2 regions of the Micromonospora sp. NPDC005707 genome follow, and region 2 is predicted to be linked to the other one. Evidence: riboswitches for the same ligand, from Rfam matches in the RefSeq annotation. Region 2 holds a riboswitch; the other holds the start of a gene.
What was found. Region 2 has a riboswitch for thiamine pyrophosphate ahead of ABZ452_RS05340 (ECF transporter S component). Riboswitches for the same ligand answer to the same signal wherever they lie in the genome.
Positions count from the first base shown of each region.

Region 1 (9,903 bases), on a different contig from region 2:
GCACGGCGGTGCTGCTGCGCAAGGCCGAACTGCCGGCGCACGACGCCACCGGCCCGCTCCTCGACATCGGGTGCGGCTTCGGGCCGATCACCTGCGTGCTGGCCGGCACCGCCCCGGCCGCCACCGTCTGGGCGGTCGACGTCAACCAGCGGGCCCGCGACCTCACCGCCGCCAACGCCGCCCGGGTCGGGGCCGCCGACCGGGTCCGGGTGGCCGCGCCGGACGACGTACCCGCCGACCTCGCCTTCACCCAGATCTGGTCCAACCCGCCCATCCACATCGGCAAGCCGGAGCTGCACGAGCTGCTGCGGCGCTGGCTGCCCCGGCTCACCCCGGACGGGGTGGCCTGGCTGGTCGTCGCCCGGCACCTCGGCGGCGACTCGCTGCACCGCTGGCTGGTCGAACAGGGCTGGCAGGTCGAGCGGCACGCCAGCCAGAAGGGCTACCGGGTGCTCCGGGTCACCCGGTAATCGGGTGTCGCCCGCGCCCGCCCCTCGGGCAGGATGCCCGCGTGGGATACGTGGACGTGGCAGCGGTCGGGCACATCCTCCCGGACGGCCGGGAACTCTTCGCCGAGGTGTCGTTCCGGGTCGGTGAGGGCGCCAAGGTGGCCCTCGTCGGCCCCAACGGCGCCGGCAAGACCACCCTGCTGCGCATGGTCGCCGGCGACCTGCCGGTGAAGACCGGCGCCGTCGCCCGCTCCGGCGGGCTCGGCGTGATGCGGCAGTTCATCGGCATGATCGGCGACGAGTCGACCCTCGCCGACCTGGCGCTGTCGCTCGCCCCGCCCGCGCTGCGCGACGCCGGTCGCCGCCTCGCCGACACCGAGGCGGCCATGCGGGCGGCCGAGGTCCGCGGCAAGTACAGCAGCGCCGCCGGCAAGGCCCAGCTCGCGTACGCGGACGCGCTGGCCGCCTGGGGCGAGACCGGCGGGTACGACGCCGAGGTGCTCTTCGACACCGTCGCCACCATCGTCCTCGACCTGCCGTGGGACGCCGCCCGGGACCGCCCGGTGCGGACCCTCTCCGGCGGCCAGCAGAAGCGGTTCGCCCTGGAACTGCTGCTCCGCGGCCCGGACGAGGTGCTCCTCCTCGACGAGCCCGACAACTTCCTCGACGTGCCCGGCAAGCGCTGGCTGGAGGCCCGGCTGCGCGAGTCCGGCAAGTCCGTCCTCTACGTCTCGCACGACCGGGAGCTGCTCGCCCAGACCGCCGACCGGGTGGTCGCCGTCGAGGGCGGCAGCGCGTGGGTGCACCCGGGCGGCTTCGCCAGCTGGCACGAGGCCCGGGTGGCCCGGCACGCCCGCCTCGACGAGCTGCGCCGCCGCTGGGACGAGGAGCACCAGAAGCTGCGCGAGCTGGTGCTCATGTACAAGCAGAAGGCCGCGTACAACGACGGGATGGCCTCCCGCTACCAGGCCGCGCAGACCCGGCTGCGCAAGTTCGAGGAGGCCGGGCCCCCGCCCGTACCCCCGAAGGAGCAGGACATCCGGATGCGCCTGACCGGCGGGCGGACCGGCAAGCGGGCGGTGATCGCCGAGCAGCTCGAACTGGACGGCCTGACCTACCCCTTCGACCTGGAACTCTGGTACGGCGACCGGCTCGCGGTGCTCGGCGCGAACGGGACCGGGAAATCGCACTTCCTGCGCCTGCTGGCCCGCGGCGGCACCGACCCCGACCCGGCCAACACCCCGGTCGACGGCGCGGCGGCGCTCACGCCCGTCGCGCACGACGGCCAGGTACGCCTCGGCGCCCGGGTCCGGCCCGGCCACTTCTCCCAGACCCACGACCGGCCCGAGCTGATGGCGAAGACGTTGGTCGACATCCTGTGGCGGGGCGACGAACACCGGGCCGGCATGGACCGGAACGCCGCCATGGCGGCGCTGTCCCGGTACGAGCTGGCCGGGCAGGGCGACCAGCGGTTCGGCACCCTGTCCGGCGGCCAGCAGGCGCGCTTCCTGGTGCTGCTGCTGGAGCTGTCCGGGGCGACCCTGCTGCTGCTCGACGAGCCGACCGACAACCTCGACCTGGCCTCCGCCGAGGCCCTCGAAGCGGGCCTGGAGGCGTTCGCCGGGACGGTCGTCGCGGTCACCCACGACCGGTGGTTCACCCGCTCCTTCGACCGGTTCGTGCTGTTCCGCGGCGACGGCGAGGTGGTGGAGACCCCGGAGCCGGTCTGGGACGTCAGGTGACGCCGGGCGCGGCGGCATAGGGTGGATCTCGTGACTGAGATGACCTACCGCCGGCTCGGCGACTCCGGACTCGTGGTGTCCGTCGTCGGCATCGGCTGCAACAACTTCGGCCGCAAGCTCGACCTCGACGGCACCCGCGCCGTCGTCGACGCCGCGCTCGACGCAGGGATCAACTTCTTCGACACCGCCGACATCTACGGTGAGCCGCAGGGCGGGTCCGAGGAACTCCTCGGGCAGGCGCTCAAGGGGCGCCGGGACGACGTGGTGGTCGCCACCAAGTTCGGCATGGACATGCACGGGCTCAACGGGCCGGACCACGGCGCCCGGGGCGCCCGCCGCTACATCGCCCGGGCGGTCGAGGCCTCGCTGCTCCGCCTCGACACCGACCACATCGACCTCTACCAGATGCACGAGCCCGACCCGGGCACCCCGATCGACGAGACCCTCGCCGCGTTGGACGACCTGGTCACCGCCGGCAAGGTGCGCTACCTCGGCAACTCGAACTTCGCCGGCTGGCAGATCGCCGACGCCGACTGGACCGCCTCCTCCCAGGGCCGCACGCGCTTCATCTCCGCGCAGAACCACTACTCGCTGCTGGAACGGTCCGTCGAGGCCGAGGTGATCCCGGCGTGCGAGCGGTTCGGCCTCGGCATGCTGCCGTTCTTCCCGCTGGCCAACGGCCTGCTCACCGGCAAGTACAAGCGGGACGAGACCCCGCCCGCCGGCAGCCGGCTCTCCGGCGGCGGCCGGTACGCCGAGCGCCTCGCCGCCGCCGACTGGGACACCATCGAGGCCATCGAGGCGTACGCGGCCGAGCGCGGGATCAGCATGCTCCAGGTGGCCATCGGCGGGCTCGCCGCCCGGCCGGCGGTGACCTCGGTGATCGCCGGCGCCACCACGCCCGAGCAGGTACGCGCCAACGCCGAGGCGGGCACCTGGCAGCCCACCGACGAGGACCTCGACACCCTCGACGCGATCCTCTGACCGACCCGCTCGCTGCCCCGGCCCGCCTGCCCGGCCGCCGGGGCAGCATGCTGTCCGCGCCCCGCCGCGCCGCGGCGCCCGCCCCGGCGCGCCCCACGCCCTGCGCCGCGCCGCGGTCGACGGCGCCTGCAGGCGCTGCTGGTGCCGGCGGGAGTGGCGCGCGCCAGCGCGTGACCGGGCGTGAGTGGAACGCTATGGAGGTCACCGGGCGGGTTTGACCTACATAGCGTTCCACCGACGATGGGCGGGCGGCGGGACTGGCGCTGGCGGCGGTATGGCGGGACGCGCCGAGGCGCGGCGTGCGGGCCTCTCGGGGATGACGCCAGGGCGTCGTGCCGCGCACCACACACGCCACGCGGGCGTCGGTGGAACGCTATGGAGGTCACCGGGCGGGTTTGACCTACATGGGGTTCCACTGACGGCTGGCGGTCAGCGGGTGCTGCGTTCGTGGAGCGCCTGGCGGACCAGGGTGATGGTGGCGGCAGGGTGGCGGAGGACGTCGTCGGCGGTGAAGCGGAGGACCAGCCAGCCGGCCGCGCGGAGGGCGTTCAGTCGCGCCACGTCCTGGCGGAAGTGGGCCCGTTCCCGGTGGTGGTCGCCGTCGTACTCGACGGCGACCCGGAGAGCCGGCCAGGCCAGATCGACCCGGGCGATGAAGCGGCCGGTGGCGTCGCGCACGTCGTGCTGGGCGGTGAGGGGGCCGAGGCCGGCGTCGAGAAGGAGCAGCCGGAGGCGGGTCTCCATCGGCGACTCACTCAGCGGCTCCGCCAGCGCGAGCACCTCCCGCAGCAGCGCCGCGCCGGGCCAGCCGGGATGCGCCGCCGCGTAGGCCCGCAGGGCGGGCAGCTTCACCACCCGGCGCTGCAGCAACGCCTCGACGGCGACCAGCGCGTCGACGCGCGGGCCCTGCCGGCCGAGGTCGAAGGCGGTGCGCAGGGGGGTGGTGACAGGCAGCCCGGCGAAGCGGGTGCGGTCGGTGTCCGGCAGCACGGAACGGACCTGGCGGACGCGGGGATGCGGCCGCATCCGGGCGGCCCGGGGCAGCAGCACCGTGACCGGTGCGTCCCGGGCGAGCAGGTCGGCGCCCCAGAGGAAGGCCGCGCTGCGCCCCGCGATCGCCGCGCCCGGCGGCAGTCGCAACGCCACGGCGTCGCACCACATGCGATGGTCGTCCGGGCGGTGGCCGTCGCGGTGCACGTACACGTCGGGCAGGAGGCGGCACCAGGCTGAACCCTGCAGCATCGCCCAGGTCAGGAGGCCCTCGGCGACGGCGTTGCCGCCTCGGAACGGCAGGACGGACAGCCGGCGGGGAACGTGGGCGGACGAGGGCATCCCGACAGCATGACGTGACCGGGAGATCACGTGCTGTCCCCGTCCTCCACTCGGGACGGTCGGTGGGAAATTCCCCACGTGCCCCTTGGCGGATGCGCGCGCACGTCGTACGGTAGGCCCGCAAGTGACCCACGGGAGCCCGGTGCCACCGGGCTGAGAGGGGGGCTGGAAGCCCCCGACCGTCGAACCTGATCCGGGTAATGCCGGCGCAGGGAGGAGAGTTGCCGTGCCGTCCCTGGGACGACTGCATCTGATCACCGACACCCGCCCGGGGCGGGACCCGCTCGCCGTGCTGCGTGCCGCCCTGCCGGTGGCCCGCGCCGAGCTGGTCGTCCAGGTCCGGGTCGAAGACGACGCCAGCGACCGGGAGGCGTACGAGCTGGCCCGGCGGGTGGTCGAGCTGTGCCGGCCGTACGGGGCGGCGTGCCTGGTCAACGACCGGCTGCATGTGGCGCTGGCGGTCGGCGCGGCCGGGGGCCACGTCGGCGCGGAGGACCTGCCGGTGGCGGCCGCCCGCCGGGTGCTCGGCGCCGACGCCGTGCTCGGTGCGACCGCGCGGGAGCCGGTCGCCGCCGCCGCGGCGGTCGCCGCCGGGGCGAGCTACCTGGGCGTGGGGCCCTGCCACGCCACCACCACCAAGTCGGGCCTGCCCGATCCGATCGGCCCCGCCGGGCTGCGCGCGGTGGCCGGTGCCGTTGACGTGCCGGTGATCGCGATCGGCGGGGTGACCGCCGCGTCGGTGCCGGCGCTGCGGGCCGCCGGGGCGTACGGGGTGGCGGTGGTGGGTGCGCTGTCCGCCAGCCCCGATCCCGGCCGCACGACCGCCGAGCTGATCGCGGCGCTGACGTGCTGACCCGACCGGACGTCGCCATCGTGGGGGCGGGACCGGTCGGGCTGGCGATCGCGTGGCGGTGCGCGTCGCGGGGGCTGCGCGTGACCGTCCACGATCCCGCTCCCGGCTCCGGGGCCTCGCACGTCGCCGCCGGGATGCTCTCCCCGGTCGCCGAGGCCTACTTCGGCGAGCACGAGCTGACCGGCCTGCTCGCCGAGTCCGCCGCCCGTTGGCCCCGCTTCGCCGCCGACCTGGCCGAGGCGGCCGGCGCCGACGTCGGGTACCGGGCCGACGGCACCCTGGTGGTCGGGCTCACCGCCGACGACCTGGCCGAGGCGCGGCGGCTCTGGTCGTACCAGCGGGGGTTGGGACTGCCGATCACGCCGCTGCGCCCCTCGGAGCTGCGCGACCGCGAGCCGGCGCTGGCCCCGCGGGTGCGCGGCGGCGCGGTCGCCCCCGGCGACCACCAGGTCGACCCGCGCCGGCTGGTCTCCGCGCTGCGGGCGGCGGCCGGGCGGGCCGGCGCGGTGCTGAACCCGGCCCGGGTCGGCGCGCTGTCCGAGGTGGACGCCAAGGTCACCGTGGTGGCGGCCGGCTGCGGCGCCGCCGCGCTGACCGGGCTGCCGGTCCGGCCGGTCAAGGGCCAGGTGCTCCGGCTCCGCGCACCCGGTCGCGGCGCGCCGGACTTCCGGCACGTGATCCGGGGGTACGCCGACGGCGAGTCGATCTACCTGGTGCCCCGGGACAGCGGCGAGGTGGTGGTCGGGGCGACCGTCGAGGAGCGCGCCGACACCGAGGTGACCGCCGGGGCGGTGCTCCGGCTGCTCCGCGCCGCCGTGGACCTGGTGCCGGAGCTGGCCGAGTACGACCTGGTCGAGGCGACCGCGGGGCTGCGCCCCGGCACCCCGGACAACGCGCCGATCATCGGGCGGCTGCCCGGCCGGCCCGGCGTGCTCGTCGCCACCGGGCACCACCGGCACGGCATCGTCCTCACCCCGGTCACCGCCGACCTGGTCACCGAGCTGATCGTCACCGGCGAGCCGGATCCGCTGCTCGCCCCCTTCACCCCGGACCGGTTCGGGAAGGAGCCCAGGTGGAACTGATCGTCAACGGCGCGGGACGGGACCTGCCCGGCGGCTCGACCGTCGCCGACGTGGTCCGCGCGGTCACCGCCCAGGAGCGCGGCCTCGCGGTCGCGGTGAACGGCGAGGTGGTGCCGCGCGGCGGCTGGTCGGCGACCGTGCTGCGCGCCGGCGACCGGGTCGAGGTGCTCAGCGCCGCCCAGGGCGGGTGAGCCGGATGACCTTCGAGATCGGCGGGGTGGGCTTCGGCTCCCGGCTCATCCTCGGCACCGGCGGCGCGGCCAATCTGCACGTGCTGGAGCAGGCCATCCGCGCCTCCGGCACCGAACTGGTCACCCTGGCGCTGCGCCGGGTGGACACCGCACCGGCCGCCGCCGGCGGCCTGCTCGACCTGCTGGACCGGTGCGGGGTACGGCTGCTGCCGAACACGGCGGGCTGCTACACCGCGTCCGAGGCGGTGAAGGTGGCCCAGCTGGCCCGGGAGGCGTTCGACACCGACTGGGTGAAGCTGGAGGTGATCGGCGACGAGCGCACGCTGCTGCCCGACGGGGTGGAGCTGCTGCGCGCCGCCGAGGAACTGGTGGCCGACGGGTTCACCGTGCTGCCGTACACGTCGGACGACCCGATCCTGGCCCGGCGGCTGGCCGACGTGGGCTGTGCGGCCGTGATGCCGGCCGGCGCGCCGATCGGCTCCGGGCTGGGGGTGACCAACCCGCACCACATCCGGCTGATCCGGCAGGGCGTGGACGTGCCGGTGATCCTCGACGCGGGGATCGGCACCGCGTCCGACGCCGCGCTCGCCATGGAGCTGGGCTGCGACGCCGTGCTACTGGCCAGCGCGGTCACCCGGGCCGCCGACCCGGTGGCGATGGCCACCGCCATGCGGCACGCGGTCGAGGCCGGGCGGCTGGCGTACGGGGCCGGCCGGATCGCCCGCCGCTTCCACGCCCTCGCCTCCACTCCGGACGAGGGAAGGCCCGAGCTGTGACGGCGGGCTCCCCGGTCGATCTCAGCACGAGAACACCGGCCGAAGCGCCACCCAGCACCGGGATCGCGGTCTGCTCCGCAGCTCTTGGCGCCGAATGGCCCGTGGAGGGGCCGGAACCTTGCACGATCTCCGGCAAGGCCGTGCCGTCGGGCGTGGTTCTGCTGACCGACCGGCGGGTGGCGCGGCGACCTCTGGTCGAGGTCGTGGAGGCGGCCGTGGCCGGGGGAGTGCGCTGGGTGGTGCTGCGGGAGAAGGACCTGTCCCGGGCCGAGCGCGCCGCCCTGGCCACCGAGCTGCGCGCGATCCTCGCCGAGGCCGGCGGCACCCTGGTCGTGGCCGGGCCCGACCCGCTCGGCGGGGACGCCGTCCACCTGCCGGCCGCCGGCCCGTACCCGCCGCCGGCCGTCGGGCTGGTCGGCCGTTCCTGCCACGACGCCACGGAGCTGGCCCGGCTCACCACGGAGGACTACGCGACCCTGTCGCCGGTCTTCCCGACGAGGACCAAACCCGGCTACGGCCCACCCCTGCACCCCGACGGGCTGCGCGAGCTGGTCGCGGCCAGCCCCGTGCCGGTGCTCGCGCTCGCCGGCATCGAGACCCCGGAACAGGTGGCGGCCTGCGTCGCGGCGGGAGTGGCCGGGGTGGCCGTGCTCGGCGCCCTGATGCGCGCCGAGGACCCCACCGAGGTCGCCGCCATGCTGACGGCGGCCCACCAGCCCTCACCCGCAACCAGGAAAAAGCCATGACTCCGAAAACACTCCTCACGATCGCCGGATCCGATTCGGGCGGAGGCGCCGGCATCCAGGCCGACCTCAAGGTCTTCGCCGCCCTCGGCGCCTACGGCACCAGCGTGATCACCGCGGTCACCGCGCAGAACACGCGGGGCGTGGACGCCGTGCTGCCCCTGCCCCCGCAGACCGTGCGCGACCAGCTCGACAGCGTGCTCGGCGACTTCGACGTACGGGCCGTGAAGACCGGCATGCTCGGCACGCCCGCGGTCGCCGAAGCGGTGGCCGAGGCGGCGAAGGCCGGCCGGCTGCCCCGCCTGGTCGTCGACCCGGTGCTGGTCGCCACCAGCGGGCACCGGCTCGGCGTGGCGCCGGCGGTCGAGCGGCTGCTCCCGTACGCCGAGGTGGCGACGCCGAACTGCGCGGAGGCCGCGGCCCTCACCGGACGCCCGGTGACCACTGTCGAGGAGATGGTCGCGGCGGCCGAGGCGCTGGCGGCCGCCGGCCCGGCGTACGTGGTGGTGACCGGCGGCGACGTGGACGCGGCCGGCGAGTCGGTGGACGTGCTGGCCGGCGGCGGCTCGACCACGCTGCTGCGCGCGCCCCGGGTGCCGACCCGGCACAACCACGGCACCGGCTGCTCGTTCTCGGCGGCGATCGCCGTCCGGCTGGCGGCGGGCGACCCGGTGCCGGTCGCGGTGGCCGCCGCCAAGGAGTACGTGACCCGCGCGCTGACCGGCGCGCGGCACTGGGAGCTGGGGGCGGGACGCGGCCCGCTGGACCACTTCGGCTGGTCCGCTTGAGCGACAGGGAGGCTGTCATGCACGCACGTCGCAAGGTCTGGGTCGAGGGATCCCGCCCGGACATCCGGGTGCCGTTCGCCGAGGTGGAGTTGACCGGGGACAACCCGCCGGTCCGGCTCTACGACACGTCCGGTCCCGGCTCGGAGCCGGAGGTGGGGCTGCCGCCGCTGCGCGGGCCGTGGATCGCGGCGCGCGGGGACGTCGCCCCGGTGCGCGGCGCCGGCACCCCGCTGGCCGGCGTGGACGGTCGCCGGCCCACGCAGCTCGCGTACGCCCGGGCCGGGACCGTCACGCCGGAGATGGAGTTCGTGGCGATCCGGGAGGGGGTCGCGCCGGAATTCGTCCGGGACGAGATCGCGGCCGGGCGGGCCGTGCTGCCGCTCAACGTCAACCACCCGGAGTGCGAGCCGGCCATCATCGGCAAGGCGTTCCTGGTCAAGGTCAACGCCAACATCGGCACCTCGGCCGTGACCTCCTCGGTCGCCGAGGAGGTGGAGAAGCTGACCTGGGCCACCCGGTGGGGCGCGGACACCGTCATGGACCTGTCCACCGGGAAGCGGATCCACGAGACCCGCGAGGCGATCGTGCGGAACTCGCCGGTGCCGATCGGCACCGTCCCCATCTACCAGGCGCTGGAGAAGGTCGGCGGCGACCCGGTGAAGCTGAGCTGGGAGGTGTTCCGCGAGACGGTGGTCGAGCAGGCCGAGCAGGGCGTCGACTACATGACGGTGCACGCCGGGGTGCTGCTGCCGTACGTGCCCCTCGCCGTGGACCGGGTGACCGGCATCGTCTCCCGCGGCGGCTCGATCATGGCCGCCTGGTGCCTGGCGCACCACGAGGAGAACTTCCTCTACACCCACTTCGAGGAGCTGTGCGCGCTGCTCGCGCGCTACGACGTGACGTTCTCGCTCGGCGACGGGCTGCGGCCCGGCTCGATCGCGGACGCCAACGACGAGGCGCAGT
Region 1 is NZ_JBEXYR010000002.1:355,047-364,949, reverse strand. It holds gene ABZ452_RS04200 (methyltransferase) at 1-470, shown strand, start outside; gene ABZ452_RS04195 (ATP-binding cassette domain-containing protein) at 512-2,191, shown strand; gene ABZ452_RS04190 (aldo/keto reductase) at 2,213-3,175, shown strand; gene ABZ452_RS04185 (DUF559 domain-containing protein) at 3,605-4,507, opposite strand; TPP riboswitch at 4,630-4,739, shown strand; gene thiE (thiamine phosphate synthase) at 4,734-5,360, shown strand; gene thiO (glycine oxidase ThiO) at 5,354-6,442, shown strand; gene thiS (sulfur carrier protein ThiS) at 6,433-6,633, shown strand; gene ABZ452_RS04165 (thiazole synthase) at 6,630-7,409, shown strand; gene ABZ452_RS04160 (thiamine phosphate synthase) at 7,535-8,155, shown strand; gene thiD (bifunctional hydroxymethylpyrimidine kinase/phosphomethylpyrimidine kinase) at 8,152-8,940, shown strand; gene thiC (phosphomethylpyrimidine synthase ThiC) at 8,958-9,903, shown strand, end outside.
Region 1: another riboswitch for thiamine pyrophosphate. It lies ahead of thiE (thiamine phosphate synthase); the one in region 2 lies ahead of ABZ452_RS05340 (ECF transporter S component).

Region 2 (9,903 bases):
TGCTGGTCGGTTACGGCCTCGCGGTGGCCGGCTGCACGGCGTACCCCCGGACGGCCGCCGTCGTCGCCGGGGCCTGTTTCACCGCGCAGAGCTTCACGCCGGTCCTGCCGGAGTGGCCGGTCGTGCCGCTCCTGGCGCTGGTGGCGGCCACCTTCGCCTGTGTCGCGGTGGGTGGCCGGGCCGCGGTCCCGGTCGCCGCGGCCGGCTATCTCCTCCCGCTCGGCATCGAGAACGCCATGGCCGGCGACTCCGACTGGGTCTTCATCCTGTTCGTGGGGCTCGCCGTGCTCGGCCCCGGATACGCCGTGCGGATGCGGCGGGCGCAGGCGGCCCGGCTGGTGGCGCTGGCCGCCGAGCGCGAGGCCGCCGCCCGGACGGACGAACGGCTGCGGGTGGCGCGCGAACTGCACGACATCGTGTCGCACGGGGTCTCGGTGATGGTGCTGCAGGCCGCCGCGGCGCAGGCGGTGCTCGACTCGGACGCGGGTCAGGCCCGCGCGTCCCTCGACGCGGTGCAGGAGGTCGGGCGCGAGGTGGTCACCGAGCTGCGCCGGCTGCTGGTGATCCTCCGCGGCGCGGAGGCGGCCCCGGACGGACTGCCGTCGTTGCAGCGGCTCGACGCGCTGACCGCCGGGGTGACCCTGGCCGGCGGGCGGATCGACGTGACCGTCACGGGTGACCTCGACGCGATCCCGGCCGCCGCGGACGTCAGTGGTTACCGGATCCTTCAGGAGGCGCTGACCAACGCCGCCCGGCACGCGCCGGGCGCGACCGTCGCCGTGTCGATCGAGGTGGCGGGCGACGCCCTCCAGTTGCACGTCGCGGACGACGGTGCCGGCCCGGCCCGGCGGAACGCCGGCACCGGGCACGGCCTGACCGGCATCCGGGAGCGGGTGGAGCTGTTCGGCGGCACCGTGAACGCCGGTCCCCGCCCGCGGGGCGGCTTCGAGGTACGCGTCACGCTGCCCTTCGACGCCGAAGCGTCGGCCGGCGCACTGGCCACGGCGGGGACCACCGGATGACCCGGGTCCTCATCGCCGACGACGAGGCGCTGGTGCGGGGCGGGCTCCGCATGATCCTCACCGCCCAGCCGGACCTCGAGGTGGTCGCCGACGCGGCCGACGGCGAGGAGGCCGTGCAGTTGGCGACCCGCTTCGCTCCCGACGTGGTGCTCATGGACATCCACATGGCACCGGTGGACGGGATCGCCGCCACCGAGCGGATCCTGGCGGCGCGGAGCGACATCCGGATCATCATGCTGACCACCTTCGACCTCGACGAGTACGTCTACCGGGCGCTGCGCGCCGGCGCCTCCGGGTTCATGCTCAAGACCACTCCGCCCCGCGAGCTGGCCGAGGCGGTGCGGACCGCGGCCCGGGGCGACGCCCTGCTCTCCCCGTCGATCACCCGCCGTCTGATCGACCACTACACCGCGACCGCGTCGGTGGTCGCCCACCCGAGCCTCGCCGACCTGACCGCGCGCGAGACCGAGGTGCTGCGGATGATGGCCCTCGGCCTGTCCAACCGGGAGATCGCCGACCGGCTCTTCGTCGGCGAGGCGACCGTGAAGACGCACGTGAACCGCATCTTCGCCAAGCTCGGGGTGCGGGACCGGGTGCAGGCGGTGGTGCTGGCGTACCGGAGCGGGGTGGCCCAGCCGCGGCGGTAGCGGGGCTCAGCCGATCAGCGGGCGGAAGGTGCCCAGCAGCACGCTGACCGTCAGCGCCGCCGCGCCGAGCGCCCCGGCGGCGACGACCAGCAGGGTGTCGGCCCGGGTGAAGCGCTGCCGCCGGGCGACCGTACGCGGGGTGCCTGCGTCGAAGCCCCGGGCGTCCATGGCGACGGCCAGCCGGGTGCCCCGCCGGATCGCCCCGACCAGCAGCGCGAACGCCGTCGACCCGAACAGCCGCAGCTTGGCCACCGGGTTGCGGCCGGCGTCCACGCCCCGGGCCCGGCGCGCCATGCTGATCATCCGCCACTCGTCCTCCAGCAGCGGCACCAGCCGGAACGCGGCCAGCGCCCCGATGGCGAACCGGGCGGGCGCCTTCGCGTTCTGGATCAGCGCGTCGGCCAGGTCGGTCGCGTCGGTGGTGGCGAACACGATGATCCCCGGCAGCGCCACCGCGAGCATGCGCAGCACCAGGCCCAGCGCGGTGACCAGCACTCCCTGGGTGACCAGCAGCGGACCAACCGCGAGCAGCACCGGGCCGGACCGGTCGGCGGCGAAGAGCACAAGGGTGACCAGGATGCCGCCGGCGCCGGCCAGCAGCGGCCAGGCCCGCCGGGCCAGCACCCGGTAGCGGATGCCGAACAGCGGCAGCACGGCCAACTCGACCGCGATGGCGATCGCCGGGGCGACCGGGTCCAGGGTGGCGATCAGGACGACCGAGAAGAGCAACGCGGCGGCCAGCTTCGCCACCGGGTTGCGCCGGGCCAGCGGCGCGCCCGCCGCCGCGACGGGTTCGACGCCGATCACGGCCGGCCTCCGGACGTCCGGCGCTCCAGGGTGACGGTGCGGTGTGGCCGGGTCCGGGGTGCGGCGGCCTTCATCGGCGCTCCAGGGTGAGGGTCCGGTCTGGCCGGGTCCGGGGTGCGGCGGCCTTCATCGACGCTCCAGGGTGACGGTCCGGTCTGCGAGTGCGGCCACGAAGTCGGGATCGTGGGTGACCGCGACGACGCCGTGGCCGGCGTCGCGCAGCTCGGCGAAGAGGTCGATGAGTTCCCGCCAGGTCCGCCGGTCCTGGCCGAAGGTGGGCTCGTCGCAGATCAGCAGGCGGGGCGCGGTGGCCAGGGCGGTCGCCACGCTCAGCCGCCGGGCCTCGCCGCCGGAGAGGGTGTACGGGTTGGCCCCGGCCAGCCGGTCCAGGCGCAGCCGCGCCAGCAGGGCGTCCACCGTCGCCGTCACGGCGGGCTCGGGCTGGCCGGTGCGGCGGGGTCCGAGGGCCAGCTCGTCCCGGACGGTGCCGGTGACGAACTGGTGCTCCGGGTCCTGGAAGACCGAGCCGATCCGCCGGGCCAGGGCGGGCGCCCGCCAGCGGTGCGGGGGAGTTCCCGCGTCCCGGCCGGCCAGGGCCGGGGTGGCCGTGACCGTACCGGTGCCGGGGCGGAGCAGCCCGCCGAGCAGCAGGGCCAGGGTGGACTTGCCGGCGCCGTTGGGGCCGAGGACGGCGAGCGCTTCGCCGGCGCGTACCCGAAGGTCGGTGGGGGCCAGCCGGGGAGGCAGGCCGAGCCGGTCGGCGGTGAGCAACACCTCGCCGGGCGGCGTGCTGGCGTGCCGGGGCGGCACGGTGTGGCCGGGCACCCAGACCCCGGCGTCGGCCAGCGCGTCGCCGTGCGCGGCGAAGACCGCGTCGGGGCGCCCGTCGGCCCGCACGCCGCCGCCGGGCTCCAGCACGACCACCCGGTCGACCAGCGGCAGCGCCTCGGCGACCCGGTGCTCGACCAGGATCAGTGTGGTGTCGGCGTCGACGGCGTCCGCGACGGCCTGCCGGACGAGGGTGGCGCCGGCCGGGTCGAGATTGGCGGTGGGCTCGTCGAGCAACAGCAGTCCCGGCCGCAGGGCGAGTGCCCCGGCCAGGGCGAGCCGCTGCTGTTCGCCGCCGGACAGCGCGGCCGTGGGCCGGTCCCGGTGGTAGGGGAAGCCGACCCGGCGCAGCGCCTCGTCCACCCGGGGCCAGATCTCGTCGGCGGGCACTCCCCGGTTCTCCAACCCGAACGCCACGTCGTCGCCGCAGCGGGCCATCACCAGTTGGCTCTCCGGGTCCTGGAAGACGACGCCGACGCGTTCCCGGGCCTTGCGCGGGTCGAGCCCGTCGATCTCGACGGTGCCCTCCTGCTCGCCGGAGTCCTCCGGCAGCAACCCGGCCAGCGCCGCCAGCAGCGTGCTCTTACCGGCCCCGGAAGCCCCGAGCAGCAACACCCGCTCGCCAACCTCGACGCGCAGGTCCACCCCGCGCACGGCCCAGCCCTTCCGCCCGGCGTGCCGCCACCCGAACCCCCGCAGGCTCACGGCTCCCACCGCGCCACCTCCCTCCGGCCCTCCCGGCCCCAGCTTGGTTGATCAAGGAGTTCGCGTCTGGAAAACCGCCTCGGCCGACGCAAACTCCTTGATCAACACGGTCGGCGGGGGCGGTCAGACGGCGGCGCGTTCGCGGCCGGCGGGGAAGCGGTCGAGGACACCCGTGTTGGCCAGGGCCCGGGTGAGGGCGACGCTGCCCAGTCCGGCCACCACCAGCGAGCTGGCGGCGGTCAGCAGGATGTAGGGCAGGCGGAAGCTGCCCCACGCGGTGCCCGGGTACCAGACGAAGACGTCGTAGATCGCCGCCGCGAGGCCGGCCAGCGTCGCGGCGAGCAGCGCCACGGGCAGCCGGTAGCTGCGGTACGCGAAGAGCGCGAAAGCCAGCTCGGCGGCGGCCGCCTCCAGCGGGCCCTGCACGACGATCGTCCAGCCCCAGCTCGTGCCCAGCGCCACAGAGACCAGCGCGGCCAGGGTGAGGGTGAAGAGCGCCGCGCCCGGCTTCCGGACGACGAGGGCGCCCAGCACGGCCGGCACCAGCCAGACGCCGTACAGGACGGCGCGACCGGGCAGCGGAACGGCGTCGGCCGGCCCGTTCCAGAGCAGGCCCCAGGCCCAGAAGATGATGCCGAACGCCACCGCGAGCACGGAGGCCACGACGATGTCGATGGTGCGCCACCGGTTGGTGCTGTCCATGGTTGCTCCCAGTTCTGTGAGGCGAACCAGGAGAAGACGCACGCCGCGCCCGGTGGTCACCGGACGGCGGCGCGGCTGGAGGTCGACCGAACTCCCTGCGCTGGCATTACCCAGATCAGGTTCGAGGGTCTGCGGGCACCGGCCCGCACTCTCAGCGCTGTGCGCTCCCCTGTCGGATGTGAAGTTGTCTCGTCGCAGACGCTAGCACCGACCCCGCCGTCGGGCCCAGCAGGGCGATCGCCCGTTAGGGTGGCGGCCATGCGGGTCGAGGCGCGAGGGCTGACGTTCGAGGTACGCACCGGCGGCCCCGAGGGCGGTGAGCCCGTCCTGCTGCTGCACGGCTTCCCGCAGCACTCCGGTGAGTGGGACGAGGTGACCCCCGCGCTGCACGCGGCCGGGCTGCGCACCTACGCGCTCGACCAGCGCGGCTACTCGCCCGGCGCCCGGCCGGCGGACGTCGGGGCGTACCGGATTCCGGAGCTGGTGGCCGACGCGGCCGCCGTGCTGGACGCGCTCGGGGTGACCGCCGCCCACCTGGTCGGCCACGACTGGGGCGCGATCGTGGCGTGGGGCCTGGCGGCGGCGCACCCGGAGCGGGTGCGCACGCTGACCGCGGTGTCGGTGCCGCACCCGGCCGCCATGGGGCATGCGCTCGCCACCGACCCGCGGCAGAAGGCCCGCTCCTCCTACATCGCCCTGTTCCGCAAGCCGGGCAAGGCGGAGAAGGTGCTGCTGGCGTTCCGCGCGGCGACCCTGCGCCGGATGCTGTCCGGGGTGGGTGACGCCGACCGGGTGGCCCGCTACGCCGACCCGATGCGCGAGCCGGGCGCGCTGACCGCGGCGTTGAACTGGTATCGGGCCATGACCGGGGCGGACATGACGGCCGTCGGGCCGGTGGGCGTGCCGACCACGTTCGTCTGGAGCGACCGGGACGTGGCGATCGGGCGGACCGCCGCCGACGCGTGCGCGGCCCACGTCACCGGCGACTACCGCTTGGTGGTGCTGCCCGACGTCACCCACTGGATCCCGGACGAGGCGCCCGGCCCGCTGGCCGCGGCGATCCTGGCCCGCGCCGGCCGATGACCGCGAGCCCCGCGTCGGCCCGGCCGCACACCCGCGCGTCGCTCGCCGCCCAGCTCCGCGACCTGGGGGTACGCCCCGGCGGGACCGTTCTCGTGCACGCCTCCCTGCGCCCGTTGGGCTTCCTCTGCGGCGGCCCGGAGGCCGTGCTGCTCGCCCTGCGCGACGTGCTCGGCCCGGCCGGCACGGTGGTGGTGCCCACCCACACGCCGGAGAACAGCGACCCGGCGGGGTGGAGCAACCCGCCGGTGCCGGCGGACTGGTGGCCGGTGATCCGCGACGAGATGCCCGGCTTCGACCCGGCGGTGACACCGAGCCGGTTCATGGGCGCGCTGGCCGAGCTGGTCCGCACCTGGCCGGGGGCGCGGCGCAGCGACCATCCGTTCGTCTCGTTCGCCGCGCTCGGGCCGGCCGCGGCGCCGATCGTCGACGGCCATGCGCGGGCCGACATGCTGGGCGAGGGCTCCCCGCTGGCCCGCCTCTACGATCTCGACGCCGACGTGCTGCTGCTCGGCGTGGACCACGGCAGCAACACGTCCCTGCACCTGGCGGAGTACCGGCAACCGGCGCCGCCCCGGCAGCGCTGCGGCGCGGCCGTGCTGACCGGCGACGGCGGCCGGGAGTGGGTGTGGTGGGACGACGTGGACCTGGACGAGGAGTGTTTCGCCCGGCTCGGCGCCGACCTGGAGGCCACCGGTGCGGTGCGGCTCGGGCCGGTCGGCGACGGGACGGGCCGGTTGATGAGGCAGCGGGTGGCGGTCGACTTCGCGGTCGAGTGGCTGGCCCGACCCCGAGGGACGGAGGAAGCATGACGGTGAGCGCCGAGGCGTACCTGGCGATCGTGACCGAGACGATCGCCCGGGTCGCCGCCGACCAGCGGGAGAACGTGGCCCGGGCGGCCGACCTGATCGCCGAGTCGCTGCGCGCCGACGGGGTGGTGCACGCGTTCGGCACGGGCCACTCGGAGGCCCTCGCCATGGAGATCGCCGGCCGGGCCGGCGGCCTGGTCCCCACCAACCGGATCGCCCTGCGCGACCTGGTGCTGCACGGCGGCGAGCCGGCCGACGTGCTCGGCCCGAAGCTGGAGCGTGAGCCGGCCGTGGCGCACCGCCTCTACGAGCTGGCCCCGGTCCGGCCGCAGGACGTGTTCGTGCTCGCCTCCAACTCCGGGGTGAACGGCGCCATGGTCGAGTTCGCCGCCGTCGTCAAGGAGCGCGGGCACGGGCTGGTGGCGATCACCTCGGCGCAGCACTCGGCCCGGATGACCTCGCGCCACCCGTCCGGGCGCAAGCTCGCCGACTTCGCGGACGTGGTGCTGGACAACGGCGCCCCGTACGGCGACGCCACCCTGCCGCTGCCCGGCGGCGGCGCGGTGGGCGCGGTGTCCTCGATCACCGCCGCGCTGCTGGCCCAGCAGATCGTCGCGGAGGTGGTCGCCCGGCTGCTCGCGGCGGGGGAGCGGCCCCCGGTCTACCTGTCCGCCAACATCACCGGCGGCGACGAGCACAACGCGGAGCTGGAGGCCCGGTACGCGGGCCGGATCCGCCGCGGGTCCTGAACCGGTTTCACGCCCGGCGCGACGGGGCACAGGCGGTACTGCCGGTGGGGAGCCCTCACCGGCAGTAGCGTCTTCCCTGGAGGTAGCGGGTGTCCAAGGAAACCGAGAAGCAGCGCTGGCAGCGCAACTTCGCCGACCTCCTCCAGGAGTTGCGGGTCGCGCAGACCGGGGTGCAGATCCTCTTCGCCTTCCTGCTGACCCTGCCGTTCAGCAACGGTTTCACCCGGACCTCGGAATTCCAGCGGGACGTCTACATCGTCGCCCTGCTGTCCGCCGCCGCGGCCACCGCGATGATCATTTCGCCGGTCGCCTTCCACCGGGCGCTGTTCCGCCAGGGCCGCAAGCCGGAGCTGGTCCGCTTCGCGCACCGGATGGCCACCGGCGGCCTCGCCTTCATGCTGATCTCGATGGTCAGCGCGGTCCTGCTGATCACCGACTTCGTGCTGGACCGCCCGATCGCGTTCCTGCTCAGCGCGCTCACCGGGCTCTGGTTCCTGATGTTCTGGGTGATCCTGCCGTTCGCCCGGCGTGGCTGGGGCGACGAGGACATCGACGACGAGGACGACGATCCGCGGTCGCTGGCCGGCGACTGACCGCGCGGACCTGCCAAATCGGACGTGCGCGCGAGGCTACCCCTGGGTAACACCCGGGGGTAGCGTCGTTTCCGTCGCACGTCGACGCAGCCGGACCGAGGTCTCCAGGAGGCAGCCGTGACCACGACACAGAACAGCCGACCCGACCCCGCCGGACACGGCGGCCCGACCGGGCGGGTGGCGCCGATCGACGACCCGCAGCCACCGGCCGGCGCGGACGGGGCCGGGCCGCTGCCCGCCGAGGCCGGCCAGGTCTCCGAAAAGGAGGCGCGGCAGGTCGCCGAGGCGGCCCGCGAGTCGGCCTGGGACCGGCCCAGCTTCGGCAAGGAACTGTTCCTCGGCCGCTTCCAGCTCGACCTGATCAACCCGTGGCCGCGCCTCGACCCGGCGGAGGCGGCGCGGGCCGAGGAGTTCCTCACCGCGTTCGGGGCGTACCTGGACTCCGACGTGGACGGTGCGGCCATCGAGCGGGACGCGCGCATCCCCGACGAGGTGTTCCAGGGGCTGGCCCGGCTCGGCGCGTTCGGCATGAAGATCGACCGGAAGCACGGCGGCCTCGGGCTGAGCAACCTGCACTACTGCCGGGCGTTGATGCGGGCCGGCTCGGTGAACCCGTCGATCGGCGCGCTGCTCTCCGCGCACCAGTCCATCGGTGTGCCGCAGCCGCTGAAGATGTTCGGCACCCCCGAGCAGAAGGAGCACTTCCTGCCCCGGCTGGCCGCCGGCGAGGTCTCCGCCTTCCTGCTCACCGAGCCGGATGTCGGCTCCGACCCGGCCCGCCTGGCCACCACGGCCGAGCCGACCGAGGACGGCACCGGCTACCGGCTCAACGGGGTGAAGCTGTGGGCCACCAACGGCACGGTCGCCACCCTGCTCGTGGTGATGGCCCGCGTGCCGGCGGCGGAAGGGCGGCGCGGCGGCATCACCGCCTTCGTGGTGGAGGGCGACAGCGAGGGCATCACCGTCGAACGGCGCAACGCCTTCATCGGGCTGCGCGGCCTGGAGAACAGCGTCACCCGGTTCCACGACGTCTTCGTGCCGAAGGAGAACGTGATCGGCGGCGAGGGCAAGGGCCTGAAGATCGCGCTGACCACGTTGAACACCGGCCGGCTCTCGCTGCCGGCCATGTGCGTGGGCGCCGGCAAGTGGGCGTTGAACGTGGCCCGTGAATGGGCCGCCGACCGGGTCCAGTGGGGCCGGCCGGTCGGCGAGCACGAGGCGGTCGCCAAGAAGCTGGCCTTCATCGCCGCCACCACGTACGGCATGGAGTCCATGCTGGACCTCTGCTGCCTGCTCGCCGACGACGACCGCAACGACATCCGCATCGAGGCCGCCCTGGTGAAGCTCTACGCCAGCGAGATGGCCTGGAAGATCGCCGACGAGCTCATCCAGATCCGGGGCGGGCGCGGCTACGAGACGGCCGACTCCCTGGCGGCTCGGGGCGAGCGCCCGGCCGCGGTCGAGCAGCTCCTGCGCGACCTGCGGATCAACCGGATCTTCGAGGGCTCCACCGAGATCATGCACCTGCTGATCGCCCGCGAGGCGGTCGACGCGCACCTCTCGGTGGCCGGCGACATCATCGACCCGGACGCCGGGCTGGGCCGCAAGGCGAAGGCCGGCGCGCGGGCCGGCGTCTTCTACGCCAAGTGGCTGCCCACCCTGGCCGTCGGCAAGGGCCAGGCGCCCGGCGCCTACCACGAGTTCGGCCCGCTCGCCGGGCACCTGCGGCACGTCGAGCGCACCTCCCGCAAGCTGGCCCGGTCCACCTTCTACGCGATGTCCCGCTGGCAGGGGAAGATGGAGCGCAAGCAGGCGTTCCTCGGCCGGGTGGTGGACATCGGCGCGGAGCTGTTCGCCATGTCGGCGGTCTGCGTCCGGGCCGTCGCCGAGCGCGCCGAGCACCCGGAGAACGTCGAGCTGGCCGACCTGTTCTGCCGGCAGGCCCGGCTGCGCGTCGACGA
Region 2 is NZ_JBEXYR010000003.1:26,426-36,328, forward strand. It holds gene ABZ452_RS05320 (sensor histidine kinase) at 1-1,022, shown strand, start outside; gene ABZ452_RS05325 (response regulator transcription factor) at 1,019-1,669, shown strand; gene ABZ452_RS05330 (energy-coupling factor transporter transmembrane component T) at 1,676-2,476, opposite strand; gene ABZ452_RS05335 (ABC transporter ATP-binding protein) at 2,603-4,018, opposite strand; gene ABZ452_RS05340 (ECF transporter S component) at 4,133-4,711, opposite strand; TPP riboswitch at 4,786-4,892, opposite strand; gene ABZ452_RS05345 (alpha/beta hydrolase) at 4,970-5,794, shown strand; gene ABZ452_RS05350 (AAC(3) family N-acetyltransferase) at 5,791-6,603, shown strand; gene ABZ452_RS05355 (SIS domain-containing protein) at 6,600-7,349, shown strand; gene ABZ452_RS05360 (DUF6328 family protein) at 7,439-7,942, shown strand; gene ABZ452_RS05365 (acyl-CoA dehydrogenase family protein) at 8,120-9,903, shown strand, end outside.